DNA from 4 places in the Arthrobacter sp. SD76 genome. Region 1 is predicted to be linked to each of the others. Evidence: riboswitches for the same ligand, from Rfam matches in the RefSeq annotation. Region 1 holds a riboswitch; each other region holds the start of a gene.
The links. Region 1 has a riboswitch for thiamine pyrophosphate ahead of thiC (phosphomethylpyrimidine synthase ThiC). Riboswitches for the same ligand answer to the same signal wherever they lie in the genome.
Positions count from the first base shown of each region.

Region 1 (7,147 bases):
GGCTTCCGGGATGATCACGGAACCCTTTTCCGGGGCAACGAAGGCTTCCTTCTCAGACTTGGTCTTGAGGGTGCCTTCCTGGCCCGGCAGGCCCTTGAACTTCTGCCAGTCACCGGTGATCTTCAGGATCGCGGCAACCTGCTCGGACGGCTGGGCGCCGACGGACAGCCAGTACTGCGCACGCTCGGAGTTGACCTCGATGTACGAGGGCTCTTCGGTGGGGTGGTACTTGCCGATTTCCTCGATGGCGCGGCCGTCACGCTTGGTGCGTGAGTCCGCGACGACGATGCGGTAGTACGGGGCGCGCATCTTGCCGAGGCGCTTAAGGCGAATCTTTACGGCCACTTTTGTGGTCACTCCTGTTTCAGAAAAAGGGGGTGAGCCCGGTTTTCTGCACCCGTGGGGCGGGCCGTACTTGCGGGTTCGAAGGACAGGATCCGGACGCGGAGAGAGGGGCCACGCAGATCGAGTACCTGTTTATTGTGCCAGATGAGCGCCGCGATTTCGACTTGGCGCGGCGCAGGCCGCGGAAGGGCCGGCATTAAGCGCGCTCCAGGACAGGTTGCGCCAAACGCTTACGCGGACCAGACGTACAGCCCTGTCCGTTCTGAATCGTCCACGTCACCGGCCAGTTCGGCCAGCTGCTGGACGTACACACGGGCCTGGGCAGCGCCGAATGGCATGTCCTCCTGCGCCGCCCACTGTTCGGCGACGTCGTCCAGGACATTGCCTTCGCCCTCGGTTTCGTAGGTCAGCAGGTCGGCCAGCGCCCGGACCATGGCAGGGGGTACGGCAAGCAGCGAATCGCTGGTGACATCGACCATCGTCAGCTCGTAGTCGGCTCCCCCGGCGTGCACGGCCGTGCCGGCCAGGTCGCCGAGCTGTTCCACCTCATAGTCCGTGATGTCCGGAATGCGGACGCCCTGGCCGGCGGGGGCTCCCCCGCCTGCGTCCAGGAGACCGGCGCGCTTGAGAGCTGCATCATGGGTGGCGACAAAGATCTCGGTGAAGCCCATTGGGGTAACCTTCCGTCGAAAGTGCGGCGGACGGGGCGGTCACCCGCACCGGCCTTTCGGTTTCAGCCTAGTACGGGGGCGCCGGGGTCAGCGTACTGCCACCCGGATGTTGTTGCGCCACGGGTCCTCGAACAGCAACTCCGCCCCGGTGTGGCTGGACGGTATTCCGGAGACCTTCAGGCGGTCAGCCAGCGCGCCGACGTCGTCACCCGCGGGCACTTCGATGAGGACCTCGCCAAGGCCCAGCGTGTCCTTCCGGGGGCCGGCGCCGCGGCTGTTCCAGACGTTCATGGCCATGTGGTGGTGGTACCGGCCCGCTGAGACGAAGAGGGCCTGCCCGTGCCACCCCGCGGTCTTCTCGAAGCCGAGGATGCCAACGTAGAAGTCGCGGGCGGACTGCACGTCGCCCACCTGGAGGTGGACGTGGCCCACGCCGGCCGCGGTGGTGTGCTGTCCTTCCAGGGATTCCTCCGTGAGGTGCTGCTCAAGGTAGCGCTGCGGCGGCAGCGCCAGGCTGTCCATCACCACGTCCGTCCCGTTCCAGGACCAGTTGCTGCGCGGCCGGTCCCAGTACAGCTCGATGCCGTTGCCTTCGGGGTCGGTGAAATCGAAGGCCTCGCTGACAAGGTGGTCCGCGCTGCCGGTGAACGAGTGCGGGTTGAAGCGTGCGGCGGTGGCGACGGTTGCGGCGAGGGAGGCCTGGTCCTCGAACAGCAGCGCAGTGTGGAAGAGGCCCGCCTCCCCCCTGCCCGGAAGGTTCAGCCCCGGCGCGGGCGCCAGGTGGACAAGCGGCTTCCGGAGGCGGCCGAGGTAGAGGCCGCCGTCCTGCTCGGCAACAACGTCGAGGCCGAGGGCGCGCTGGTAGTAGTCGGTCATGACCTTCATGTCACCGACCTTGAGCATCACGGTGCCCATGGTGAGGTCGGCAGGAAGAAGGTCCTGGCTGGTGGCTTCTGCGGTCATTGAATGCTCCCTGTACTGGCGGCCGCACGGAGGACACGGCCTGTCACAGTTAAAATTCCTTGAAGCTTCAATTTATTCCAAGAGCCTTCTTATGGCCCTGAGATGATGCGGCCTCCCAGCACCACGTGGGAAAGGTCCCGGACGGCCTCCGGGCGGGTACGCGGATCCTTTCGGCAGACAACCACGTCGGCACGCGCCCCCTCAGCCACGCCGTCCGCTCCGAGCCACTCCCGTGCCGACCAGCAGGCGGCGTCCAGCGCAGCCGCCATGGGCAGGCCTGCCTGGTGCAGGGCAAGGATCTCGTCGGCGATCCGCCCGTGCCTGATGACGCTGCCGGCGTCCGTCCCTGCGAAAATCCTCACGCCGGCGTCGTAGGCCTCACCCACGCGCTCCAGGCGCCGCTCCCACAGGGCCATCATGTGCGCCGCGTAGCGCGGGAATTTGTGCCGTGCCTGCGCAGCGATATCGGGGAACGTGGCGATGTTGACCAGGGTGGGGACGATCGGCACGCCCTGTTCCGCAAACCGGGGAAGATGCCGGGCAGGAGGCCGGTGGCGTGCTCGATGCAGTCGATGCCCGCATCCAGCATCTGGTCGAGGGTGTCTTCGGCGAAGCAATGGGCAGTCACCCGGGCGCCTTCGTCATGGGCGGCCCGGACAGCATCCCGGACGACGGCGGCAGGAAACGAGGGTGCCAGGTCCCCGGCCCCGCGGTCGATCCAGTCCCCGACGAGCTTGACCCAGCCGTCGCCGTCGCGGGCCTGTTTGCGCACGGCCTCCACGAGGTGCTCCGGTTCCACCTCGTCAGCGAAGCCGCGGAGGTAGCGGCGTGTGCGGGCCACATGGCGCCCGGCCCGGATCAGCACCGGGAAGTCCCGGCCGCCCTGCATCCACCGGGTGTCAGCCGGCGAGCCGGCGTCACGCACCAGCAGCGTGCCGGCAGCCAGGTCCGCACGGGCCTGGTCCGCCGCGGCAGCGGAGTCCACCGGACCCTCCGGCCCCAGCCCGATGTGGCAGTGCGCATCCACCAGGCCGGGCAGCACCCAGCCGTCCAGCACCCGGCCCGGAGCCTGCTGCGGGCGGACAGATGTCAGCGCCCCGTCCACGGACCACAGGCCGCGGTGTTCGCTGGCCGGCCCGGTCAGCACAGGGCCGCTGAATTCTATGATTTCCGGCATCGGATCCCCTTTTCGTCGCCAGTCAGGCTAACACCGGCAGTTGTGACAAGGATCGGCGGACCGGCTGTGGTAGCTTCGTTCCTGACCACACGGGTGCCCCTGCAGGGGCTGAGATCGGGCTGAGGCAGCCTGCGACCGTCGAACCTGTCCGGGTAATGCCGGCGAAGGAAGTGAGTATTCCTTGAGTACACCAAATGAACAGCTGAGCCCTGCCCAAAACCAGTCCGGGAACGTGCTGCCGGAGGGGAAACCAGCAACTGCCACCCGGTCCCTGGCGTCGCATGCGCTGGCCTTCATCGACGATGGATCGGGCATCCGGGTTCCCGTAACGGAAATCTCCCTGGAACCGTCCCCCAACGGAGACGCGAACCCGCCTTTCCGCACCTACCGGACTGCCGGGCCAGGCAGTGATCCGGTGAGGGGGCTGCCGCCCTTCCGGGCAGCATGGATCGCCGGGCGGGGAGATACCGAGGCGTACAGCGGCAGGGGCAGGAACCTGCTCGACGACGGCCGCTCGGCCGTCCGCCGCGGCGCCGCGTCAGCCGAGTGGAAGGGCGCGCAGCCGGTGCCCCGCCGCGCCGTCGGGGGCCGGACGGTAACCCAGATGCACTACGCCCGGCAGGGCATCATCACCCCCGAAATGCGCTTCGTGGCACTGCGCGAAAACTGCGACGTGGAGCTGGTCCGCAGTGAACTGGCGGCGGGCCGCGCCATCATTCCCAGCAACATCAACCACCCTGAGTCGGAGCCGATGATCATCGGCAAGGCGTTCCTGGTGAAGATCAACGCCAACATCGGCAACTCCGCGGTCACCAGTTCCATCGCGGAAGAGGTGGACAAGCTGCAGTGGGCCACGCAGTGGGGCGCGGACACCGTGATGGACCTCTCCACCGGTGATGACATCCACACCACGCGCGAATGGATCATCCGCAACTCCCCCCGTACCGATCGGTACCGTGCCCATCTACCAGGCGCTGGAGAAGGTCAACGGCGAAGCCAACAAGCTGACCTGGGAGATCTTCCGCGACACCGTCATTGAGCAGTGCGAACAGGGCGTGGACTACATGACGGTGCACGCCGGCGTCCTCCTGCGCTACGTGCCGCTGACTGCAAACCGGGTCACGGGCATCGTGTCGCGCGGCGGCTCCATCATGGCCGGCTGGTGCCTGGCGCACCACCAGGAGAATTTCCTGTACACACACTTCGATGAGCTGTGTGAGATCTTCGCCAGGTACGACGTCGCGTTTTCGCTTGGCGACGGTCTGCGGCCGGGTGCCACGGCCGACGCGAACGACGCCGCCCAGTTTGCCGAACTGGACACGCTGGCCGAGCTCACCCTGCGCGCCTGGGAGTACGACGTCCAGGTGATGGTGGAAGGTCCCGGGCACATCCCCTTCCACCTGGTCCGTGAAAACGTGGAGCGCCAGCAGGAGCTGTGCAAGGGTGCGCCCTTCTACACCCTCGGTCCCTGGTTACCGACGTGGCACCCGGCTACGACCACATCACCTCAGCCATCGGCGCCACGGAAATCGCCCGTTACGGCACCGCGATGCTCTGCTACGTGACACCGAAGGAACACCTGGGCCTGCCCAACAAGGACGACGTCAAGACGGGGGTCATCACCTACAAGATTGCAGCGCACGCTGCGGACCTGGCGAAGGGCCACCCCGGCGCGCACGAACGCGATGACGCCCTGTCCAAGGCGCGCTTCGAATTCCGGTGGCGCGACCAGTTCGCCCTGTCACTGGATCCGGTGACCGCCGAGGCCTTCCATGACGAGACGCTTCCCGCGGAGCCGGCCAAAACGGCACACTTCTGCTCCATGTGCGGGCCCAAGTTCTGCTCCATGCGGATCAGCCAGGACATCCGGGACGAATACGGGTCCGCGGAGGCGCAGGCAGCCCTGGCGGACCGGGCAACCGGCATGCGGGAGAAGAGCCAGGAATCCTGGCGTCGGGCGGCAAGGTCTACCTGCCGGAGCCGCGGCTGCCCGAGGCGGTCTCCCCGTAGAAACCTTCCCCTTCGTCCGGCTGGCAATTGGGGGCCGGCCGGACGGAGGGGAAGCCCGGGCGCTCCGTCAGGAGGCGCGGGCGGACCGGGCCCTGCCGACGTCGCTGATAAAGGAGCGGACGGCCCGGTCCCCGTCGGGGAATCATGCGGCCGGTGCCCGCCGGCAGCAGTGCGGTGCACGGCTCCGGTTTCGCGGAGGTAGCCGGCAATTTCCTCGTACAGCGGTTCCCATCCACCGGTCAGGACCAGGGTAGGGACCCGGGAACGATGTGCAGCGGCGCCTCCCAGGAGGGCGCCTGCAGCCGCAGGCGCCGGGCGGACCGCTTCTCCTCCGCGGTGGCCGGTTCCTGCAGGTCTGTGGCATAGACCCGCCGCACGAATTCGCGCTGGAAGTCTTCGTCGCTGAGCTGGTGCCGCACCTCGAACAACGGCTTCATGAGGCTGATGTGCGCCGCCGTGGCCGGCAGTTCCGCCGTCAGCGACAGGCATGCCGGTTCCACGAGGGTCAGGGAATAGACGAGATCCGGCCGTTCCACGGCAGCCATCATGGCGGCGATGGCGCCTTGGGCGTGAGCAACGATGTGGCCGCCGGCGGCGCCGCGCCCGTCATCTGCCAGCGACCTCAACACGATGGCGGTATCCGCGGCGAACGAGGATTCCACAGGTTCGGCGACGGGATCGAAGCCGTGGCGGCGCAGGAACAGGGCATCGTAGGACAGCGCCATGCCGTGCTGGCGCGGCCATGCTGCGGCACCGTAACTTCCGGCGCCGTGCACGAACACTACCCTCTGCTTGAACATGTCCCAACCCTATTCCACGGCACCGACTTCCCCGGGAGCCGCCCGGGGCGGCCAACAGCCGATGCCCGGCGGGCGTGCCGCGGAAGCATCCCCTGCCGGCCAGCCGGTGGAGGCTGCTACTTGCCGAGGAACTTGTCAAAGCCCTTGGGCAGGTTCAGCTGGGACGGGTCGAAGTCGCCGGACTGCTGGCCGAAGGCTGCACCGGTCGGGAGCGCCTTGGCGGCGTTGGCCCGGCGGGCCTCGGCGTCCTTCCGCTCCTGGGCTGCCTTGGCCGGGTTGCCGGACTTTGCCTTCTTCTTAGGTGCGTTCTTGGCGTTCTTCCGCGCCCCGCCGCCGGCACCGGGAAGGCCCGGCATGCCCGGCATTCCCGGCATGCCGCCCTGCGCCATTTTCTTCATCATCTTCTGGGCCTGGGCAAAGCGCTCCAGCAGGCCGTTGACCTCGGAGACGTGGACACCGGAACCGCGGGCGATGCGGGCGCGGCGCGAGCCGTTGATGATCTTGGGAGCCAGGCGCTCATGCGGCGTCATGGAGCGGACGATCGCTTCCACGCGGTCGATCTCGCGCTCGTCGAACTGCTCCAGCTGCTGGCGGATGTTCTGGGCACCCGGCATCATCATGAGCATTTTCTTCATCGATCCCATGTTGCGGATCTGCTGCATCTGGGCGAGGAAGTCCTCCAGGGTGAAGTCCTCCTGGTCAGCGAATTTCTTCGCCATCCGGGCGGCTTCTTCCTTGTCCCAGGACTTCTCGGCCTGCTCGATGAGCGTGAGGACATCGCCCATGTCCAGGATGCGCGAGGCCATCCGGTCCGGGTGGAACAGCTCGAAGTCGTCCAGACCTTCACCCGTGGAGGCGAACATGACCGGCTTGCCGGTGACCGACGCGACGGAAAGCGCGGCACCGCCGCGGGCGTCGCCGTCGAGCTTGGACAGGACGATGCCGGTGAAGTTCACGCCCTCATCGAAGGCCAGTGCCGTGTTCACGGCGTCCTGGCCGATCATGGAGTCGATGACGAACAGCACTTCGTTCGGCACGATGGCCCGGCGGATCTGGCGCGCCTGCTCCATCATGTCGGCGTCGACGCCCAGCCGGCCGGCGGTGTCCACGATGACGACGTCGTGCAGCTTCTGGCGGGCTTCCTCGACGCCGGCGCGGGCCACGGCCACGGGATCGCCCGC
Region 1 is NZ_JBNBLR010000001.1:1,546,141-1,553,287, reverse strand. Features, by position in the region: gene rpsP (30S ribosomal protein S16) at 1-345, opposite strand, end outside; gene ACPEE0_RS07605 (hypothetical protein) at 576-1,016, opposite strand; gene ACPEE0_RS07600 (VOC family protein) at 1,104-1,979, opposite strand; partial or broken gene ACPEE0_RS07595 (amidohydrolase family protein) at 2,069-3,156, opposite strand; TPP riboswitch at 3,236-3,343, shown strand; partial or broken gene thiC (phosphomethylpyrimidine synthase ThiC) at 3,338-5,166, shown strand; partial or broken gene ACPEE0_RS07585 (alpha/beta hydrolase) at 5,234-5,966, opposite strand; gene ffh (signal recognition particle protein) at 6,083-7,147, opposite strand, start outside.

Region 2 (7,147 bases), 320 kb from region 1:
CGGCGCCCGGCTGTGTGCCCTTGTCAGCGCCGGCAACCACTTCGCCGTTGCGGCGCCGGGTGCGGGTACGGGTGCGGCGCGCACGCGTGGGCTGCTCGCCGTCGTTCTGTCCGGCCTCGCCGGCAGGCGCAGATGCGGCCGCCGGGCCTGACGTACGACGGCGGCGCTCACCGGAGCGGCCTGCGGACTCGCCGCCGCGGCCATCTTCGCGGCTGCCGGAATCCCGGCGTCCACGGCCGGCCCGTTCACGGCCGTCCCCGCGGCCGCCGCGGCTGTTCTTCTTACCGGTTTCGCCCAGGTCTTCGAGGACCTCGGCGTCCACACCGGCAAGGGTGCGCTTGTCCCGCGGGAGGCGGCCCTTGGTGCCCTCAGGAATGTCCAGGTCCGTGAAGAGGTGCGGCGAGGAGGAGTAGGTTTCCACCGGCTCGGGAACGTTGAGGCCCAGGGCCTTGTTGATCAGGGCCCAGCGGGGAACGTCGTCCCAGTCCACGAAGGTGACGGCCGTCCCCTTGTTGCCGGCGCGGCCGGTGCGGCCCACCCGGTGCAGGTAGATCTTTTCGTCTTCGACGCACTGGTAGTTGATGACGTGCGTGACATCCTCCACGTCGATGCCGCGGGCAGCGACGTCGGTGGCCACCAGGACGTCCACCTTGTTGTTGCGGAAGGCGCGCAGGGCCTGCTCGCGGGCACCCTGGCCCAGGTCGCCGTGGATGGCGGCGGCGGCGAACCCGCGGTCCACCAGTTCCTCTGCCACCTTCGCGGCGGTGCGCTTGGTTTTGGTGAAGATGATGGTGCGGCCGCGGCCCCTGGCCTGCAGGATGCGGGCCACCACCTCGGTCTTGTCCATGCTGTGCGCACGGTAGATGAGCTGCCGGATGTCGCGCTTGGTCAGGCCCTCGTCGTCCGGGTCTGCGGCGCGGATATGGGTGGGCTGGGTCATGTAGCGCCGGGCCATGGCGATGACCGGGCCGGGCATGGTGGCGGAGAACAGCAGCGTCTGCCGGACAGCGGGGGTGGCCGCGATCAGGGTCTCGACGTCGGGCAGGAACCCGAGGTCCAGCATTTCGTCGGCCTCGTCCAGGACCACGATCTTGACGTTCTTGAGGCTCAGGTGCTTCTGCTTGTACAGGTCGATGAGGCGCCCCGGGGTGCCCACCACAACTTCGACGCCCTGCTTCAGCGCTTCCACCTGCGGCTCGTAGGCGCGGCCGCCGTAGATGGTGGCGATGCGGGCGTTGCGTTTGCGGGATGCAGTCTGCAGGTCATTGGCCACCTGCACTGCCAGTTCGCGGGTGGGGACGATCACCAGGGCCTGCGGTGCGCCCGGTACGGCGAGCTTCGCGTAGCCGGGGTCGTCCTGGCCGATGACGCGCTGCAGGGCGGGAATGCCGAAGCCGAGGGTCTTGCCGGTGCCGGTCTTGGCCTGTCCGATGATGTCGTGGCCGGACAATGCCACCGGCAGGGTCATGGCCTGGATGGGGAAGGGGTGCGTGATGCCGGCGTCGGCCAGCGATTCCACGATGTCCTCGCGGACGTTGTAGTCGGCGAAGGACTTTTCCGCGATTTCGTGCGGCTTCTCGTCCGAGATGATGGTCTCTTCCGGCTCAATGGTCTCGGTGCCGGTCTCGTCCGTCAGAAGCTGGTGGGTATGCAATTCACTCACAGGGAGTTTCCTTATTCATTTGGGCATTGGCGCTGCCTGCTCAACGGGCCGGCCGGCAGGCCGGTCCGGAGCACGCTCGGGCGCACAAGCAATTCCAGTGGAAGCCGATCGCGGGCTATCTAAATGCTGGCACTGGTGACCAGCGGGCAAATCTCAAGATCGCGTAGGGGCGGGCTTGTTGGTTTCAAATCAAGGAAATCAACGACCGGGCATCCATTTCTACTTCTCCAGTCTAGCCGTACAAGGCCGCAATACCGGCTTTTGCACCCCCGGGGGCGGGTATGCGGGCCCGCAGCGGACCTCAGCCGACCAGTTCGAAGTGGACCTCACGGGTTGCGATGTTGGACGAAAGCAGGCGGACGCGGACCTTGGTGCCGGACTCCAGGTCGCCTGCGCAGCGGGCCGTGACGGCAGGTTCAGCCACCTGGATGATGCCGGAACCGCCATTGCCGTTGCCGTTCTTGCCGTTGCCGTTCTTGCCGTTTCCGTTCCTGCCGTTGTTGCCATTGCCGTTGTCTTTTTGCGGCTTCGACCCGGAGATCACGATGGCATCAAACTCCTGGCCAATGTGGTTGACCAGGAGCGCGGCCTCCACGGTGTCCAGCGCCATCCGCTCCATCCGGGACGCCAGCTGGTCCGATCCCGCCATGATCTCGGGAAGCGACGGAAGGGCCTCACGCGCCCAGCCGGGAACGTTGCCGCCATTGCTGAGGGCCTCGCAGATCACCAGCACGAAGCGGTCCACCAGCCGCCGCAGGGGAGCGGTGGTGTGCGCGTAGGCCGCACCGATGGCGGCCTGGATGGCGGCCTCCGGGACGCTGCCGTCAAAAGCTGTATAGGAGGCGCCGCGGAACAGCATCCCCGCCGAGTGCATGATGGCGAGCTGCCGCGGTTCGGTCGGGTCCAGGCTGCGCAGGTACTCGCCATAGCTGACCTCGCCGTCCCACGGCTTTCCCAGCGCCTCGGTCTGGAGTTTGAAGTGGTTCAGGGAGCGTTCGTCCGGCGCGGGCATGGTCCGGAGGATGCCCACTTGCCCGTCCAGCATGATCTGCGCAGCGGCCATGCCCGTCATCAGCGAGATCTGCGCGTTCCAGTCCTCCACGGGCAGCTGCGGCGCGGCAGCGATGCGGTAGCCACCGTCGGGGAGCTGGACGATCTCCTGCTCCGGCATGTTCAGGCTGGCGCCGTCACGGGCACGTTCCAGCTCCACGCGCTTGAGCCCAACCTCTTTCAGCAGCTGCAGGACTGGGGATGCGCCGCCTGCGTCCAGTTGGGCCTGCGCGCCTTTGTAGCTCAGCTTGGCGCGGCTGCGCATCCGTGCCCGCCTGACGGAGGCCGAGGTGACATCGGCGTTGCCGTCCAGGCGGAAGTCCCAGACGAAGGCCGGGCACTCCTGGCCGGGCAGCAGGCTCCCTGCCCCTTCGCTGATGACCTCCGGATGCAGCGGAATCCGGCCGTCGGGGGCATAGAAGGTCTGCCCGCGGCGGCGCGTTTCCTGGTCCAGCGGTCCGCCCGGCTTCACGAACGCCGGAACGTCGGCGATGGCGTACAGCACGTGGTAGCCGCCGCCGTCGGCCTCTATGAACAGCGCCTGGTCCAAATCCGTGGACGATGCCGGATCGATGGTGACGAAATCGACGCCGGTCAGGTCATGGGGCGGAAGCTCCAGCGCAGCCACGGCCGCCTCGGCGTCACGGACCGCATGCTCGGGGTACGGCCCGGGAAGCTCGAGCTCGCTCCGCAGCGCGCCCAGGGCCTCTTCCAGCGCATTGTTGTGCTCGTGGACGTTGGGAGCCAGCCGATGGTGTGACACGAAAATCAGCCTAGCCCGAAGACCGCCGATTATGCAGGCCATCGGCGGGATGAACGGCAGGGCCGTGTTGCCCCGCCGGCAGTTCAGGACCCGCCAGTTCAGGAGCCGGCAGCATCCAGGGCGGCCAGGAGTGAGGCCGCCGCTGCGGCGGGGTCCGCCGCTTCGGTGATGGCCCGCACCACCACAATCCTCCGGGCTCCCGCTGCCACCACCTCGCTGACGTTGGAGTGGTCGATGCCGCCGATGGCGAACCACGGCACCTCGTTAGCGGCTTTGGCGGTGGCTGCCGCAGCGTATTTCACCAGGTCGGGTCCCACGGCGGCCCGACCCGGTTTGGTGGGGGTGGCCCAGACCGGCCCCACGCAGAAGTAGTCCAGCCCGGCAGGTCCGGCCGTGGCAACGAGGGCCGCATCCACCTGGTCCGGAGTGTGGCTGGAGAGTCCAATGGCGGCGTTGCCGTTCAGCAAGGTGCGGGCCGCGGGCAGGGGGAGGTCCTTTTGGCCGATGTGGAACACCGGAGCGCCGGACAACACGGCGATGTCGGCGCGGTCGTTCACTGCCCACAGCCTGCCATGGCGCTGCGCGGCTTCCTTCAGGACGGCCAGCAGTTCCAGTTCCTCGGCAGCCTCGATGGCCTTGTCGCGGAGCTGGATGATATCCACTCCGCCGGCGAACGCGGCATCCACGAACTCCGCGAAGTCGCCGCGGTCACGGCGGGCGTCAGTACAGAGGTAGAGACGGGCAGTCTTGAGCCCGGCGGTTCCCCCGGCGGTGGTGAAGGCATCGGTTGCGGAGGCGCCGGCAGCGGAAGGGGAGTGGGACACATTCATGGCTGCAAGCCTAGTTCCTCTACACTTGCCTCGTACTGCGGGAGCCTGCGGCAGCTGTCATAAAGCGCCGGGCTGAGAGGGCGTCAGAGCCGACCGCTTGACCTGATCCGGGTAATGCCGGCGTAGGGAAGGAGACACATGGGCACCCCCAACACGGCACCCCCGCAACCCACCAACGGCACCGTCAGGGCCGACGTCGCGGTCATTGGCGGCGGAGTTGTGGGCCACGTGATCGCCTGGGAGGCACTGCGCTCGGGCCGCAGCGTCGCGCTGATCGATGACGCACCCGGCAGCGGCGCCAGCTGGGCCGCCGCAGGGATGCTGGCGCCGGTGAGCGAGCTGCACTACCAGGAAGAGGACCTCCTCGACCTGATGCTCGCATCCTCGGCCCGGTGGCCCGGTTTTATCGCCGACCTGGCCGCTGCGTCCGGCGAAAGGACCGGATACCTGACGACGCCGACCCTCGCCGTGGGTGCCGACGCCGCCGACCGCCGGGCCTTGATGGATTTGCGCGCGGTCCAGCAGGCCAACGGCCTGGCTGTTGAGCCTTTGACCGTCCGCGAGGCGCGGCGGCGGGAACCGTTGCTGAGCCCCGCCATCGCCTGCGCACTTGACACCCCCGCCGACCACCAGGTCGATCCCAGGCGCCTGGTGTCCTGCCTTCGCAACGCCCTGGCGGGGGAAACTGCCAGCAGCGGCCGCGCAGCTGCGGGTGCAGTGGATGGGTATGCCGTGCCGGACAGGGCCGTTGGACTGCTGTGGGCTGATGGCACTGTTGCGGGAGTCCGGCTTGCCGGACGCGGTACAGTCCTGGCCGGAGAAACCGTGGTGGCCAACGGACTGGATGCCGCTGCGCTGGCGGACCTGCCTGAGGGCCTGCACCTGCCGCTGCGGCCGGTGCACGGGGACATCCTCCGGCTCGCCGTACCGCAGCACCTCCAGCCGCTGGTCACGGCCACCGTACGCGGACTGGTCCGCGGTGTACCCGTGTACATCGTCCCCCGGGAGGACGGGACGGTGGTGATCGGAGCCACCCAGCGTGAGGATGCCCCCGCCAGGGGCGTTGCAGCCCCACAAGCTGCCCGGTCCGCTGCCGGAACGGTATCCGCCGGCGGTGTCTACCAGCTCCTCCGGGACGCGCAGGTCCTGGTCCCCGCCGTCGCCGAGCTGGAATTGCTGGAGTGTACGGCGCGGGCCCGGCCGGCGACCCCGGACAACGCCCCGCTCCTGGGCAGGGTGCCCGCCGCTCCAGGCTCCACCCCGGGCGGGCACATCGCGGGCCTGGTCATCGCCACCGGATTCTTCCGGCACGGCGTCCTCCTGTCACCCGCAGCCGGTGCCATCTGCCGGGACCTGATGGACGGCACAACGGACCCCCGCTGGGAGCCGTTCAACCCTGGCCGCTTCTCCGGCCGCGAATCCTCCGCTGCAAGCGTCAACATCAAGGAGACAGCATGAACATCACCCTGAACGGAAACCACCATACGGTGGCTGAGGGGGCGTGCATCACCACGCTCGTCAGCCAGGTCACCGGCCGCACCGTGGGGGCTGACGGCCAGGCCAGCGACGGGAACAGGCTGGGCGTCGCCGTGGCGCACAACGCACAGGTGGTTCCCCGGAGCCAATGGTTCGCGACGGCGCTCGCCGACGGTGACGACGTCGAGCTTGTCACGGCAGTGCAGGGAGGCTGACACCATGACGGAATCCACCACCCTGACCTCCACGGCTGCACCCGGCCTGGATGATGTCCTGGTCATCGACGGCGTGCCCCTTGGCGTCCCGGCTCATCATGGGAACCGGCGGCGCGCCGAGCCTGGACGGGCTTGGCGCGGCGCTCCTCGCCTCCGGCACGTCCCTGACCACCGTGGCGATGCGGCGCTACTCCACTGCGGAAACGGGCTCGCTGTTCCAGCTCCTGGTGGACCACGGCATCCGGGTCCTGCCGAACACCGCCGGATGCTTCACCGCCCGGGACGCCGTCCTCACCGCCGAACTCGCCCGCGAAGCGCTGGAAACGGACTGGGTGAAGCTCGAAGTCATTGCCGACGAACACACGCTCCTTCCCGACGCCGTCGAGCTGGTGGAGGCCACCGAACAGCTGGTCAACCGCGGCTTCAAGGTGTTTGCGTACACCAACGACGACCCGTCCTGGCGCTGCGGCTGGAGAACCTCGGCGCCACCGCCGTGATGCCGCTGGGGGCTCCCATCGGCACGGGGCTGGGAATCCTGAACCCGCACAACATTGAGCTCATCGTCTCCCGCGCCTCGGTCCCGGTGGTCCTGGATGCCGGGATCGGTACGGCCTCCGACGCTGCCCTTGCCATGGAGCTCGGCTGCGACGCCGTGCTGCTGGCCACGGCGGTGACCCGCGCACAGAACCCGGCCCTGATGGGGGAGGCATTCAAACACGCCGTCATCGCCGGTAGGCTGGCGAAAGCGGCGGGCCGCATTCCCCGCCGCGAACACGCGCTGGCATCGTCGGCAATGGAAGGCCGGGCCGAGTTCCTCTAGCCCGGCACACGCCGGTTGATGCCCCTGGACCAAGGAGCAGCAGTGGCCGGCAAAGATGCCCTTCCCCGGGAACAGATCGACCAGGCCCTGGCAGGGCTGCCCGGCTGGCGGTACCACGACGGCGGCCTGGTCACCGTCTTCAAGACGCCGACGGCGGCTGCCGCACTCGAGCTGATTGCCGCCGTCGGACGCCTTGCTGAGGAACAGAACCACCACCCGGACCTGGACTGGCGCTACAACCGCGTCTTCATCCGCTACTCGTCGCACGACGCAGGCGGGCAGGTGACAGAACGGGACCTCGCCGCCGCGGCAGGAGCGAGCGAGGCTGCG
Region 2 is NZ_JBNBLR010000001.1:1,228,749-1,235,895, forward strand. Features, by position in the region: gene ACPEE0_RS06120 (DEAD/DEAH box helicase) at 1-1,663, opposite strand, end outside; gene ACPEE0_RS06125 (RNB domain-containing ribonuclease) at 1,965-3,476, opposite strand; gene thiE (thiamine phosphate synthase) at 3,575-4,306, opposite strand; TPP riboswitch at 4,334-4,452, shown strand; gene thiO (glycine oxidase ThiO) at 4,445-5,764, shown strand; gene thiS (sulfur carrier protein ThiS) at 5,761-5,997, shown strand; partial or broken gene ACPEE0_RS06145 (thiazole synthase) at 6,002-6,817, shown strand; gene ACPEE0_RS06150 (4a-hydroxytetrahydrobiopterin dehydratase) at 6,860-7,147, shown strand, end outside.
Region 2: linked by a shared signal. The riboswitch ahead of thiO (glycine oxidase ThiO) and the one ahead of thiC (phosphomethylpyrimidine synthase ThiC) in region 1 are both predicted to bind thiamine pyrophosphate.

Region 3 (7,147 bases), 130 kb from region 1:
CCGCAAGCGACGCGCCGCAACAGCAAGTGGCCGGGCAAGCAACCGAGACGGAGGAGCCTGCAAAGGAGGCTGCCAGCCCCTTCGCCTCGTTGTTCCTGGAACCGGCTTCCCCTACTTCCGTACTGTTCCAGGCCCCCGACCTGAGCACTGTCGTGCGCCCGGCCCCGGCCGTCCCCGAGGAAGTGGAAGAGGACGACGCCGAGGACGACGACACCGACGATTCAGCCGGCCGCCGCAGGCGCCGCAGCCGTGGCCGCCGCAGCCGCGGCCGTAGCGAAGACCGCGCCGCGGAGGCTGCCACTGACGGCGACGCCGGCGAAGACGCCGAAGCGGAGGGCGACGAAGGGTCCGCACTCCTGGAAGAGGGCGTCACCTCCCGCCGGCGGCGCCGGCGGCGCCGCGGCGACCAGGACCTCGAACTGACCGGCGGCGGGGACGACGATCCGCCCAACACGGTGACCCGCGTCCGTGCGCCCCGCGCGGTGAGCGAAGCGCCCGTGAGCAACCGCGTGACCAGCGTGAAGGGCTCCACCCGCCTTGAAGCGAAGAAGCAGCGCCGGCGTGAGTCCCGCGATACCGGGCGCCGCCGCACGGTGATCACCGAGGCAGAGTTCCTGGCGCGCCGGGAATCCGTGGACCGCCAGATGATCGTCCGCCAGCGCGACGACAGAATCCAGATCGCAGTCCTCGAGGACGGCGTCCTCGCCGAGCACTTCGTCTCCAAGACCCAGCAGGACTCGCTGATCGGCAACGTCTACCTGGGCAAGGTCCAGAACGTGCTGCCCTCCATGGAGGCGGCATTCGTTGACATCGGGCGCGGCCGCAACGCCGTCCTGTACGCCGGTGAAGTCAACTGGGAAGCCGTCAACCTCGAAGGCAAGCAGCGCCGGATCGAGAACGCCCTCAAGTCGGGCGACACCGTCCTGGTCCAGGTGACCAAGGACCCGGTGGGCCACAAGGGCGCACGCCTGACCAGCCAGATCTCGCTGCCCGGCCGCTACCTCGTGTACGTCCCCGGCGGGTCCATGACGGGCATCTCACGCAAACTGCCCGACGTCGAACGCAACCGGCTCAAGCGTATCCTCAAGGACCGCCTCCCGGAGCAGGCCGGCGTCATCGTGCGCACCGCGGCGGAAGGGGCGTCCGAGGAAGAGCTCACGCACGACATCAACCGGCTGCGCGCCCAGTGGGAAGGCATCGAAAGCCAGTCCACCTCCACCAAGGTCCTGGCTCCCGAACTGCTGTACGGCGAACCGGACCTCACCATCAAGGTGGTGCGCGACGTCTTCAACGAGGACTTCTCCAAGCTGATCGTCTCCGGCGAAGAGGCCTGGGACACCATCGAGGCCTATGTCACCTACGTTGCCCCGGACCTGGTGGGCCGCCTCGAGAAGTGGACCAAGGACCAGGACATCTTCGCCGCCTGGCGGATCGACGAGCAGATCCACAAGGCCCTGGAACGGAAGGTCTTCCTCCCGTCCGGCGGTTCCCTGGTAATCGACCGCACCGAAGCCATGACCGTGGTGGACGTCAACACGGGCAAGTTCACGGGCAGCGGCGGCAACCTGGAGGAAACCGTCACCAAGAACAACCTCGAAGCAGCCGAGGAAGTGGTGCGCCAGCTCCGGCTCCGCGACATCGGCGGCATCATCGTCATCGACTTCATCGACATGGTCCTGGAATCCAACCGCGACCTGGTGCTGCGCCGGCTGGTGGAGTGCCTGGGCCGCGACCGTACCAAGCACCAGGTCGCCGAGGTCACGTCCCTGGGCCTGGTCCAGATGACCCGCAAGCGCATGGGCACCGGGCTCCTGGAGGTCTTCGGGGAGCAGTGCGAGGCCTGCGCCGGACGCGGTGTCGTCACCCACGACGACCCCGTGGAGCACCGCCGCGCCAACATCGTTGCCGCCGAACACCATGTCCAGCGCACCGACAACCGGCCTGACGCCCGGGCCGAAGGCCACCGGAACGAGGGCCAGCGGACCGACAGCAGCCAGCCCGGGGGACGCCCTGACCGCAAGCGCCGGCGCGGACGCGGCGGCCAGCAGCCCGAGGCTGCCCCGGCAGCCGCGGTGCATGTCCACACCGTCCATCCGGACCCGGCCGACGCCGAGCGCCACGCCAAGGCTGAAGCCACCCGGCTGGCCCTGGCCAACATCGCGGCGGCCGCGCACGCGGCGCACCTGCATGACGACGAGGTTGCGGCGGCCCGGCAGGCGCAGTCGGCCGCCCAGCCGGTAGCGCCGGCCGTGGAAGAGAAGCACGACGCCGGCACCCCGCCACGTCCTGCGGCTGTCTTGACCTTCGGCGGCGAGAAGGTTGTCCTTCCGTTCGTGGAGCATGCGGAAGAGCAGCAGCCCCGCCCGGCCCTCACCCTGGACAGGCTTGCCGAAGCGTTCGCCCACCTGGGCGAATCGGCACCTGCCGCCGAAACACCGGCGGAAGAGCCGGAAGCCAAGCGGCCCGAGGCCGTTCCGGCGCAGGTGGAGCAGCCGGTTGCCCCCGCGGAAGCTGGGAAGGACTGGTCTGACCACACGGTGGAACAGTCCCGCCAGCGCCGGCCGCGGCGCAACCGCAGCGCCAGCCGCGCCCAGGGTGCCGCCAACGAAACCACCGTGCAGCAGCACGAGAACGTTCCGGCGGCCAGTGCCGGACATACCCATGCTGCAAAGGCCCCGGAACCCGCGGCGTCCTCACCGGAAGGCAAGGAAGGCGCGCCAAAGCCCGCCGAGGCGCCCATTATCCTGGGCGTCGGCGTTCCTGCCTCGGAGCTCTAGCCCGGGCAGGGCCAGCCACCGGGAAGTCCCCGTTTCATGGACGATTCCCCTCCGCATTCCGGGGGGAACGGTCCATGAAGCGGGGACTTCCTGCATGCGGGGGCTGTCACTTTTCCCGGGCTCCCATGTCAGCGGCTAGGCTGGGAAACCGACACGGGGTGCCGCGCGAAGGGCCGGCTGAGATCCAGACCCGTTGAACCTGTCCGGCTAGTACCGGCGAAGGGATGTCTTTTGTCTTCGACGCTCTTAATACCCGCGGAAACTTCCCAGCCAGGCGCTGTCCCGGATGCAACCGTCCAGGCCGCGTCCGCCCGGCCGGCGGCAGGCCGGGACGTGCCGCGCGTCCTGTCCATTGCCGGTTCGGACCCGTCGGGTGGCGCCGGCATCCAGGCGGACCTGAAAAGCATTGCAGCTCACGGCGGCTACGGCATGGCCGCCATCACCGCGCTCACAGCGCAGAACACCCGCGGCGTGGCGGCAGTCCACCTGCCGCCCGCGTCATTCCTCGCCAGCCAGCTGGACGCCATCAGCGACGACATCACCATCGACGCCGTCAAAATCGGCATGCTGGGCGACGCCGGGGTGATCGCCACAGTCCGGACCTGGCTGGAGAAGGTGCGTCCCGCCGTCGTGGTCCTCGATCCGGTGATGGTGGCCACCAGCGGCGACCGGCTGCTCCAGGAATCCGCCGAGGCGGCGCTTCGCGACCTGCTGCCGCTGGCCCACCTCATCACGCCGAACCTGGCCGAACTTGCGATGCTCGTGGGCGAAGAGCCCCAGGATTCCTGGGCCGGGGCCCTGGAACAAGGCCGGAAGCTGGCCGACGCCACCGGAGCAACCGTGCTGGTGAAGGGCGGCCACCTGTCAGGTGCGCAGTGCCCGGACGCCCTGGTCAACACCGCCGGCCTGCTGCGGACCGAAGTCATCGAGGTGCCGGGGGAGCGGGTGGCCACCAGGAACAGCCACGGAACGGGCTGCTCGCTGTCCTCTGCAATGGCCACGGTGCAGGCGCGGCTGGGGACTGGGAATCGGCGCTGCGGGAAGTGAAGCCCTGGCTGGCAGGAGCGCTGGGGGACTCTGCCCGGCTTGAGGTAGGGACCGGGAACGGGCCGGTGCACCACTTCCACCACCTGCGGCCCGTTCCGCAGCCGGGGGGCGTTTGAGGCCCTGCTCCGGGCGGAAGCCGAAGCGGACCTGGATGCCATCTACCGCCTGGACTTCATCCGCGGCCTGGTCTCGGGCAGCCTGCCGGAACGGGAATTTGCCTACTACCTGGCCCAGGACGCCATTTACCTGAACGGCTACTCCCGCGTGCTGGCACGGGCAAGCGCCCTGGCCCCCACGGAGGCGGAGCAGCTGTTCTGGGCCGGATCCGCGCAGCAGTGCCTGGAGGTTGAGTCCGAGCTGCACCGGTCCTGGCTGAGCACGCGTCCCGTCCGGGCCGAACTCGGCCCCGTGACAAAGTCCTACGTCGACCACCTCACCGCGGCCTCGGCGTCGGGCAGCTACGCGGTGCTTGCCGCGGCTGTCCTGCCGTGCTTCTGGCTGTATGCGGAGGTGGGCAAGACCCTCCACGCACAGTTCCTCGCCGCGGGGGAACCGGCCGGCCACCCCTACGCGGAGTGGCTCCGGACCTACGCTGACGAGGACTTTGCCGCAGCGACCCGCAAGGCTATCGCCATCGTGGACGCGACCGGACGGGCCGGCTCGGACGGCGAACGGGCGGCCATGGTCACGGCCTTTAAACAGTCCTGCCGCCTGGAAGTGGACTTTTTCGACGCGCCGCGGCTGCACGCCTGAGCCTCCGGGCCCCGTCCCGCCGGTACCATTGTTGGTGCGCGGTCCCGCCGCCCGGCCGGCCTGTGGTTGCTATCACAGCCGGCGCGCCGGAGCCAGCCTCATTTGCGGCCGAAGACGAAATTAGCGTAGTCTAGTTCTTCGGTGCTTACGCCAACACTTGGGTTATGACCCCACGGCGTTGAGGCACAGCGAGAAGCCAGCCTGTTAGAGCCGGTTCCGCACGCAAATTTAGTTAGAAACGTCGAGAGAAGTGAGTTCCCAAGTGGTGTACGCGATTGTCCGCGCAGGCGGCCGCCAAGAGAAGGTTTCCGTCGGAGACTTCGTTACCCTGAACCGCGTCGCCGGTGGGGCTGGCAGCACCATTCAGCTGCCCGCGCTGCTCCTGGTAGACGGTGACAAGGTCACCTCCGCCGCTGCTGACCTGGCCAAGGTGACTGTTACGGCTGAGATCCTCCAGGACCTCCGCGGTCCCAAGGTTGTCATCCAGAAGTTCAAGAACAAGACCGGTTACAAGAAGCGCCAGGGTCACCGCCAGGAACTGACCAAGGTCAAGATCACCGGCATCAAGTAACCACCGGTTACTGTTCAGGTTTTTCAGCAAATTCCCAGAATTTAGAGGCAGGCATTTCAGATGGCACATAAAAAGGGCGCGAGCTCCACTCGCAACGGCCGCGACTCCAACGCTCAGTACCTCGGCGTCAAGCGCTTCGGCGGCCAGGTAGTTTCCGCCGGCGAGATCATCGTCCGCCAGCGTGGCACCCACTTCCACCCGGGCGCCGGCGTGGGACGTGGCGGCGACGACACCCTGTTCGCACTGACCCCGGGAGCCGTTGAATTCGGTACCCGCCGCGGTCGCCGCGTCGTCAACATCGTTGCTGCTGCAGCTGCAGAGTAACAACCAGCATTAAAGCGGTGGAGCGGGCCTGATGGCCCGCTCCACTGTTCTTTAACCGCATTACAATCGTGATGGCGCTTTTGGCGCCGCGAAAACAGCACTGAGGAGATTTACGTGGCCAGCTTTGTAGACCGGGTAGTACTGCACGTATCCGGCGGTAGCGGCGGCCACGGGTGTGTCTCCGTCCACCGCGAGAAGTTCAAGCCCCTCGGCGGGCCCGACGGCGGTAACGGCGGCAACGGCGGGGACGTCATCCTGCGCGTGGACCACCAGACCACCACCCTCCTTGACTACCACCACGCACCGCACCGCCACGCCACCAACGGCGGTCCCGGCATGGGCGACTGGCGCGGCGGCAAGAATGGCGAGACCCTGGTCCTGCCTGTTCCCGACGGCACCGTGGTGAAGTCCAAGGACGGCACCGTCCTGGCGGACCTCGTGGGCGAAGGTGCCGAATTTGTGGCGGCGGCCGGCGGCATCGGCGGCCTGGGCAACGCGGCCCTGTCCTCCCAGAAGCGCCGGGCTCCGGGCTTCGCGCTCCTCGGCATCGAGGGCGAATCCCGGGACATTGTCCTGGAGCTGAAGTCCATCGCGGACATCGCACTGGTCGGCTTCCCGTCTGCGGGCAAGTCCAGCCTGATCGCCGCCATGTCCGCCGCCCGGCCCAAGATTGCCGATTATCCCTTCACCACCCTCATTCCAAACCTTGGCGTGGTGCAGGCAGGCGATGTCCGTTTCACCATCGCCGACGTGCCCGGACTGATCGAAGGGGCCAGCGAGGGCAAGGGCCTCGGCCACCACTTCCTGCGCCACGTGGAGCGCTGCGCCGCGCTGGTCCATGTCCTTGACTGCGGCACCCTGGAATCGGACCGCGATCCGCTCTCCGACCTCGCCATCATCGAGGCCGAGCTCGAAAAGTACGCCGTGGACATGAGCTACGCCGGACAGGACGGCGAAGTCGTCCCGTTGAACCACCGTCCGCGCCTGGTGGCGCTGAACAAGGTGGACCTGCCGGACGGCAAGGACATGGCCGACTTCGTCCGCCCCGAGCTGGAGTCCCGCGGGTACCGGGTGTTCGAGGTGTCCGCCACCAGCCATGAAGGACTGCGCCAGCTCGGCTTCGCCATGGCGGAGATCGTCCAGGCGGCCCGCGACGCGGTGGCTGCCGCGCCGCCCAAGGTGCAGCCGGCCGTGCTGCGGCCGCGCGCCGTCAACGAAACCGGCTTCCGGATCCGCCGCGAGGAAAAGAACCTGGAGCCGCTGTTCCGGGTCCTGGGCGAGAAGCCCGTGCGCTGGGTCAAGCAGACCGATTTCACCAACGAGGAAGCCATCGGCTACCTCGCCGACCGCCTGGCGAAGCTCGGCGTCGAAACGGAACTGTTCAAGCAGGGCGCCAAGCCCGGCGATACCGTGGTGATCGGCGAGGACGACGGCGTCGTCTTCGACTGGGAGCCCACCATGATGGCGGGTGCCGAGCTCCTGGCGTCCCCGCGCGGAACGGACGTCCGGTTCGCGGACATTGGTGACCGCCCCACCCGCAGCCAGAAGCGCGAAGAGCAGCAGGAGCGCAAGGATGCCAAGGCTGCGGCCCGGGCCGAGCTGGAGGCTGAGCGCAAGGCCGGCATCTGGACCGAGTCCGTGAGCAGCCGCCGCGTGGCCAAGCCCCTCAAGGAAA
Region 3 is NZ_JBNBLR010000001.1:1,675,141-1,682,287, forward strand. Features, by position in the region: gene ACPEE0_RS08345 (Rne/Rng family ribonuclease) at 1-2,777, shown strand, start outside; TPP riboswitch at 2,922-3,019, shown strand; partial or broken gene thiD (bifunctional hydroxymethylpyrimidine kinase/phosphomethylpyrimidine kinase) at 3,111-4,577, shown strand; gene rplU (50S ribosomal protein L21) at 4,840-5,148, shown strand; gene rpmA (50S ribosomal protein L27) at 5,209-5,472, shown strand; gene obgE (GTPase ObgE) at 5,587-7,147, shown strand, end outside.
Region 3: linked by a shared signal. The riboswitch ahead of thiD (bifunctional hydroxymethylpyrimidine kinase/phosphomethylpyrimidine kinase) and the one ahead of thiC (phosphomethylpyrimidine synthase ThiC) in region 1 are both predicted to bind thiamine pyrophosphate.

Region 4 (7,147 bases), 1.5 Mb from region 1:
CAGCAGTTCATCGCGCACCCTGCCGGTGACGAACTGGTGCTCCGGTTCCTGGAACACCGTACCGATCCGCTCGATCAGCTGCTCGGCCTTCCAGCGGAAGGGGTCGATTCCGGCGTCCCGGCTGAGGTTTGTTGTTGCGGAGATTTTGCCCGTGACCGGCTCCAGCAGGCCCGCGAGGGTCAGGGCAAAGGTGGACTTTCCGGCGCCGTTGGGCCCGGTGATGGCAAGCGCCTGCCCGGCCCGCACCTGCGCGGTGATGTCTTCCTGCACCGGAACCGGCGGGATTTTCCGGAACCCGCTGCGGCGCGGGCGTTCCCGGGACACAGCCGTTTTTTCCGCTGCCAGCAGCAGGTCTCCGGCGCCCGGCCGGGCGTCGCCCGCGCGGGGACGGGTGGCCGGAACGTAGCCGGGCACCCATACGCCGGCGGCCGCCAGCATGGTGCGGGCCTCGTCCAGGACCCGGTCCGGCGGACCGTCGAGGAGGACAGCGGGGTCGGCGGCAGAGCCCGGCCGCAGGACTACGATCCGGTCCACCAGGTCCTTCCATACCGACACCCGGTGCTCCACCACCACCAGCGTGGCCCCGGTTTTGTCCAGGCAGCGTGCCACGGCGTCCCGGACCTCCAGCACACCTGCCGGGTCAAGGTTGGCCGTGGGTTCGTCCAGCAGGATCAGCCCGGGCCGCATCGCCAGGATGCCTGCCAGCGCAAGCCGCTGTTTCTGCCCGCCGGACAGCGCCGACGTCGGATGGTCCAGCGGCAGGTGGGACAGCCCGACGTCGGCAAGCGCCTCGTGCACGCGAGTCCAGATGGCGTCGCGGGGCACGGCGAGGTTCTCGGCGCCGAAGGCGACGTCGTCCCCGACCCTGGAGAGGACCACCTGGGTTTCGGGGTCCTGCTGCATCAGGCCGGCACGGCCGCGCTGGCCGCGGGGGGACCCGCCGTCGACCAGGAGCGAACCGGACTCGTCGGAATCGCCGGCCTCGCCGTCGTCGTTCACGTCGCCCAGGACCCCCGCGAGGGCATGCAGGAGCGTGGACTTGCCTGCGCCCGAGGGTCCGAGCAGCAGGACGCGCTCCCCCGGCAGAATGTCCAGGTCAAGGGCGTGGACGGCGGGCTTGGCGCGCCCGGCGTGCCGCCAGCCCCAGCCACGCGCCGTGACTGCGGCCGGCCGCACCGCCCCGGCCGCGCCGTGGTGGTTGGGTGCCTGCATCAGGAGAAGACGGGCTCCGTTGCCGCCTTGCGGGAAGCGAAGGAGCTCAGGACGCCGGTCCTGGCCAGGCCGCGGGTGGCGATCCAGGACAGGGCACCGGCGATGATCGCGCCGGAGATGGCGGTAAAGATGATGTAGGCCAGCTTGTCGCCGCCGGCGTACGCGATGTTCCATCCCCACGGGGCGAAGGAGTCGTTCAGGCCGCAGAACAGGCCTGCGGCAGCACCTGCCAGCAGCGCCACCGGCAGGTTGAACTTCTTGTAGACAAAGATCGCGAAGATGATTTCGGCGCCAAGGCCCTGGACGAAGCCGGAGAACAGCACGGACGCGCCGTACTGCGAGCCCATAAGGAGCTCACCGGTGGCTGCGACCGTCTCGCAGAACAGGGCTGCGCCGGGCTTGCGGATGATCAGCATGCCCAGCACGGCCGGGATCATCCAGCCGCCGGCGATCAGGCCGGTCAGGGGCGGGTAGACGGCGTTCATGGGGCCGGACACCGCGGCCGCGCCCTGGACCAGGCCCAGAAGATGACGCCGCCGGCGATGGCGATCAGGGCCGCCACCACGATGTCCACGACGCGCCAGGACTTGCTGGTGGTCTTCTTGATTGCTGCAGTGCTCATGGAATCCTCCTGGGAAACAGGAGGGGAAAGCACGGCAGTCGGCACTTCGCCGCTGCCGGACTTCGAGAACTCGACTCCCTTGCGCCGGTACTAACCGGATCAGGTTCGAGGGTCTGCGGCTGTCCGCACTCTCAGCGCCCACCTGCGGTTCCCGGCCTTGCCAGGTCCGACGGCGGCGCTCCCCTGTCGTTATGTGTTGCTTGCTTGGATGATGCGTTGGATTGCCCTGTTGGGCGTGGTCCAGTTTACACCTGGACAGGGGTAGATTGTGGGCCATGACCGCCAATGAGCCGCATGTGACCGAGTTCGACCCGGACTCCGAGGACGCCCAGCCGGAGGGATCCCTGCAGGCCCTCATCGGCCGCATCGAGGGTGAAATCCACGAACTCCAGTTCCCGGGCTTCTCGATGGATGACGCGCTCAACCTTGGCCTCCTCCTGGTGGAGCTGGGCAAGGAGCGCAGCCTGCCCATCGCGATCGACATCACCAAGGGTGAACAGGTGCTGTTCCATGTGGCACTGCCGGGCGCCACGCCGGACAACGAGCACTGGATCCGGGCGAAGCAACGGACCGCTGCGCGGTACGAGGTGCCCTCCCTGCTGGTAGGGCTTCGCGGGCGCCTGCGCGGAGGCCGGATCGAGGACGAAGGCTGGTTCGACCAGAGCCGCTATGCGGCCCACGGCGGCTCTATCCCCGTTTACGTAACGGGGGTGGGGGCAGTTGCCACCGTCACCGTATCCGGACTGCCGCAGGTGCAGGACCATGACCTGGTGGTGGAGGCCATGCGTGAGGTGTTGCGGTCCGCCGGGGCTGACGGGGCACCATGACCGGCAATCCCGCTGACAACCCCGTCCGGGCGGCGGTGGACAGGGCGGAGGACGAGATGATCTTTATCGGCCCGGACCATCCCTACTATCCCCTGCTGGCCGAGCTGGTGTCCGCCGTCGGCAAGGCATGGCAGCAGGGGTACGACCAGGCCCGCAGCGGCGGGCACCACCCGAACCCCTACACCTGGACCGGACCGGCCTGACGGGAACATCCTGACCGGCCTTAGCTCCGGGCGCGGAAACCAAGCTTGCTTAGCTTTTATTAGTAATCATGCTTACTATGTTGTTTCCACCGCGTACGAGGAGTCCAGGACATGGCAGTCAGCACCCGTCCACCCGGCGTCCGGACCGCACTGCAGTGGTCCGCGCTGGGCGTTGCCGGCGTCTTCCTGTTCGCCGGCACCCTTGGGTTCGTTCCGGGCATTACCAGCAACTATGGCTCCCTTGGCTTCGCCGGACCCGGCTCGGGGGCCCTGCTGCTGGGCATATTCCAGGTGTCCGTCCTCCACAACCTTGTCCACCTCCTGTTCGGCGCCGCCGGACTGTTCATGGCACGCACCCACCGGCAGGCCCGGAACTTCCTCACGTACGGCGGCGTCATCTACCTGGTCCTGTGGCTGTACGGCCTGCTCATCGGGGACGAGACCCCCGCCAACTTCATCCCCGAAAACTATGCGGACAACTGGCTCCACCTCATTCTGGGGCTGGCCATGATCGTCATTGCCGTCCTCCTCTCGCCACGGACCACCCCGGCGGGCAGCCGGAAATCCTGACCTGACCCACCTGCCGCCAGCGCAGACGGCACCGCCACAACCCGAAACCAAGGAGCATCCCATGCGAATCCCGGAACCCCGAGGCCCCATCAGCGGCATGCTGCTCGACGTCCTGGCGGGTGCGCCGGCGGGCCCGGCCGAAGCCCTGGCCGGGCTGCGGGAGCTCACCTTGAACCGGCTGGCGGAAACTGCGGACATCATCGGCGACGACGATGCCCAGCTGGCCCTCTTCTGCCTGTACGAACTGCACTACTCCGGCCTCGACGGCGTCACGGACGAGTGGGAATGGGATGCCGGGCTGATCCAGGTCCGTCAGGCCCTGGAAAAGCCGTTTGAGGCGGCCCTTCGCGCGGCAGCCGGCGACGCCGCCGGAGAGCTGGACCTTCCGGCTGCCGCCGACCTCACCAGCGACGCAGTGGCAGATGTGCTGTTCGGCCTTGCCGGCAGGGACACCGGCCCCAGCGTCTCCCGCTATGTGGCCAGGAAGGCCAGCCTTGACCAGCTCAAGGAGTTCCTGATCCATAAGTCCGTGTACCAGCTGAAGGAGGCGGATCCGCACACGTGGGCGATCCCCCGCCTCAGCGGCCGGGCCAAGGCGGCGCTGGTGGAAATCCAGGCGGACGAGTACGGCGGCGGACGTCCGGACCGGATGCACAGCGCCCTGTTCGCCCGGACCATGCGGGGGCTGGGGATGGATGACTCCTACGGCGCGTACGTCGATACCGTTCCGGCGGTTTCCCTGGCGGCCGTCAACCTGATGTCCCTGTGCGGGCTGAACCGGCGCCTCCGCGGCGCCATCATCGGGCACCTGGCCATTTATGAGATGACGTCTTCGCAGCCCAACCGGTTCTACGGCAACGGCTTCCGCCGCCACGGCTTCGATGCCGGCGTCACCCACTACTTCGACGAACATGTGGAAGCCGATGCGGTCCACGAGCAGATCGCGGGCCGCGACCTTGCCGGCGGGCTGGTGGAAGCCGAGCCGGAACTGCTGGATGACGTCCTGTTCGGGGCAACGGCGGTCATGGCCATTGACATCAGGCTTTCCGCCCACCTTCTTGAGTCCTGGGAAAACGGCCGCTCCTCGCTCAGGGCGGCAATGCCCGTGGCAGCATGACCGCCCCTGCAGGCGGAGGAGCCGCCATGGACCAGGACCAGCCCGAGAGTTCCATCGTGGTGTGCCCGGACGGGCCACTCATCGTGCGGGGGGACTTCGAGATCGTCACGCCCTCAGGAGAGCCGGTCCCCCGCGAACGGAAGACGGTGGCCCTGTGCCGGTGCGGGGCTTCAGCGATCAAGCCTTACTGCGACGGCACCCACAAAATGATCAAGTTCCGGACGGACCCACGTGGTTGACACCCACGGGGCAGCGCACAAGGATGGATTCTCGGAAAGCGTTTTCTGATCCGAGGAGCGTGCGCACTTGCACAGCCAACAGGCAGTCATCGACCGCGAAACCCTGGTGCGCCGCCACAACGTGGAGCAGCGCACCATTGATCCCCGCAGCCCCATTTCCGTAGGCAACGGGGAATTCTGCTTCACCATGGACCTGACAGGCCTGCAGTCCCTGCCCGCCCGGTACCCGGTGGCCGCACGGGACGGGCTTCCGCCAGGCACCCTGCTCGGTACCCAGTCGCAGTGGGGCTGGCATTCCATTCCGCCCGGGCAGGACTACACGCTGGCCGGATCCACCGTCCTTTACGATTCGCCCCGGGGCCCGGTGCCGTACGTGGACATGGTGGGCGGCATCGTGGACGGGCGGGACACCGGTGCGTCGGACAGCGAGGCCTGGCTGCGGGCCAACCCGCACCGGCTGGACCTGGGGCGGATCGGCTTCGTCCTGCCGGCGCGCGGAAACCCGGAGCTGGCAGCGGACGACATCTCCAACACCAGCCAGGTCCTTGACCTCTGGACCGGCACGGCCACCAGCAATTTCAGGCTGCAGGGGCATCCGGTGACAGTGTGCACCGCCTGCCACCCCGGCAGGGACGAACTCGGCTTCAAGATCGAATCTGCCGCCCTGCAGCACGGCCTGGCCGTCTCACTGGCCTTCCCGTACGGCTCCGGTGCCTGGCACAACGCTGCCGACTGGTCCCGCCCCGACGCCCACACCACCACGCTGGCGGAGCGGCAGGCTGCCGGCGGCGGGCGGAACTGGGTCATCACCCGGGACCTGGACGGGTCGGCCTACCGGGTGCAGGTCATGGGCAGCGGCATGGAGCTGGAGCAGACCGGCCCGCACACCGTCCTGGTCCGGGCTGCGGCCGGACAGCAGGTCCTGGATTTCAGTGTCCACTTCACCAGCACCGGTACGGGTGACTGCCAGCCCCGCGGCACCGGGGGCATCGGAAGCGCCAGGCGTACCGGAAACACCGGCGGCGGGGATGGCGCACCGCAGAAGTCCGGGGCCGGCACCGCCGTCATCCGGGCCTCCCGCACGGCGTGGCCGGAATTCTGGAAGTCCGGCGCCGCCGTCGAACTTTCCGCACCGGACGATCCACGCGCGGCGGAGATCGAACGCCGGGCGGTCCTTTCCCAGTACCTCACCGCCATCAACTGCTCCGGCTCATTGCCGCCCCAGGAAACAGGACTGGTCTGCAATTCCTGGCGCGGACGATTCCACCTGGAGATGCACTGGTGGCATGCAGCCCACTTCGCGGCCTGGGACCGGACCGAACTCCTGCTGCCCGCGCTGCGCTGGTACGCCTCCATCCTGGAGCCCGCCCGGCAGACAGCGAAGGCCCAGGGGTTCGACGGCGTCCGCTGGCCCAAGCAGGTGGGCCCGGACGGGCGCGAGAGCCCCAGCCCCATCGGCACGTTCCTCATCTGGCAGCAGCCGCACCCCATCCACCTCGCGGAACTGGCGTACCGGGCGGAGCCATCGCGGGACCTGCTGGAGGAGTTCGCGGAGATTGTGTAAGCGCCGAGTTCATGGCCGGCTTCGCGCACCCGACCGCCCGCGGTTATGAGCTGGGCCCGCCCTTGGTGCCCGCCCAGGAGAGCTACGAATCCACCAGGACCACCGCAAGCAACCCCACCTTCGAGCTCGCCTACTGGCAGTGGGCCCTGCGGGTGGCCAACACCTGGCGGGAGCGGCTGGGGCTGCCGCCCCGGAAGAAGTGGGCGGAGGTGGCGGACGGGATGGTGCGCCCCACGGTGGTGGACGGGGTATACGCGGCCATCGGTGTGGAGCCGTACAACCATCCGCACGGACCATCCCTCCATGCTCTACGCGCTGGGGGTGCTGCCGCGGACGGACCTCATCGATCCCGCCATCATGCGCGCAACCCTGGCCAGCGTCCTGGCCGACTGGGACTGGGACAGCACCTGGGGCTGGGACTATCCGGTGATGGCCATGACCGCCGCCAGGCTCGAAGACCCGGAAACCGCCGTCGACGCGCTCCTGCTGGACGCAGCGAAGAACCTGGTGCTGCCCAACGGCCACAACCGGCAGACGGAATCACTGCCGCTGTACCTGCCGGGCAACGGCGGGCTGCTGGCGGCCGTTGCCCTGATGGCTGCCGGCTGGGACGGCGGCCCGGACCGGGATGCGCCCGGTTTTCCGCCGCACTGGACCGTGAACTGGGAAGGCCTGGTGAGGGCGCCCTGACGTGGGGCGGCCACCCTGACGTTAGGCTAGGGGAAGTCCTGATTTCACGACGCTAGGAGGCACGGAATGAACTTCTTCATCAAGCTGCTGGGCACGGGCATCA
Region 4 is NZ_JBNBLR010000001.1:60,613-67,759, reverse strand. Features, by position in the region: gene ACPEE0_RS00270 (ABC transporter ATP-binding protein) at 1-1,212, opposite strand, end outside; partial or broken gene ACPEE0_RS00265 (ECF transporter S component) at 1,212-1,834, opposite strand; TPP riboswitch at 1,893-2,029, opposite strand; gene ACPEE0_RS00260 (heme-degrading domain-containing protein) at 2,110-2,661, shown strand; gene ACPEE0_RS00255 (hypothetical protein) at 2,658-2,864, shown strand; gene ACPEE0_RS00250 (DUF4383 domain-containing protein) at 2,976-3,434, shown strand; gene ACPEE0_RS00245 (iron-containing redox enzyme family protein) at 3,496-4,551, shown strand; gene ACPEE0_RS00240 (CDGSH iron-sulfur domain-containing protein) at 4,578-4,790, shown strand; partial or broken gene ACPEE0_RS00235 (hypothetical protein) at 4,858-7,044, shown strand; gene ACPEE0_RS00230 (DUF4235 domain-containing protein) at 7,111-7,147, shown strand, end outside.
Region 4: linked by a shared signal. The riboswitch ahead of ACPEE0_RS00265 (ECF transporter S component) and the one ahead of thiC (phosphomethylpyrimidine synthase ThiC) in region 1 are both predicted to bind thiamine pyrophosphate.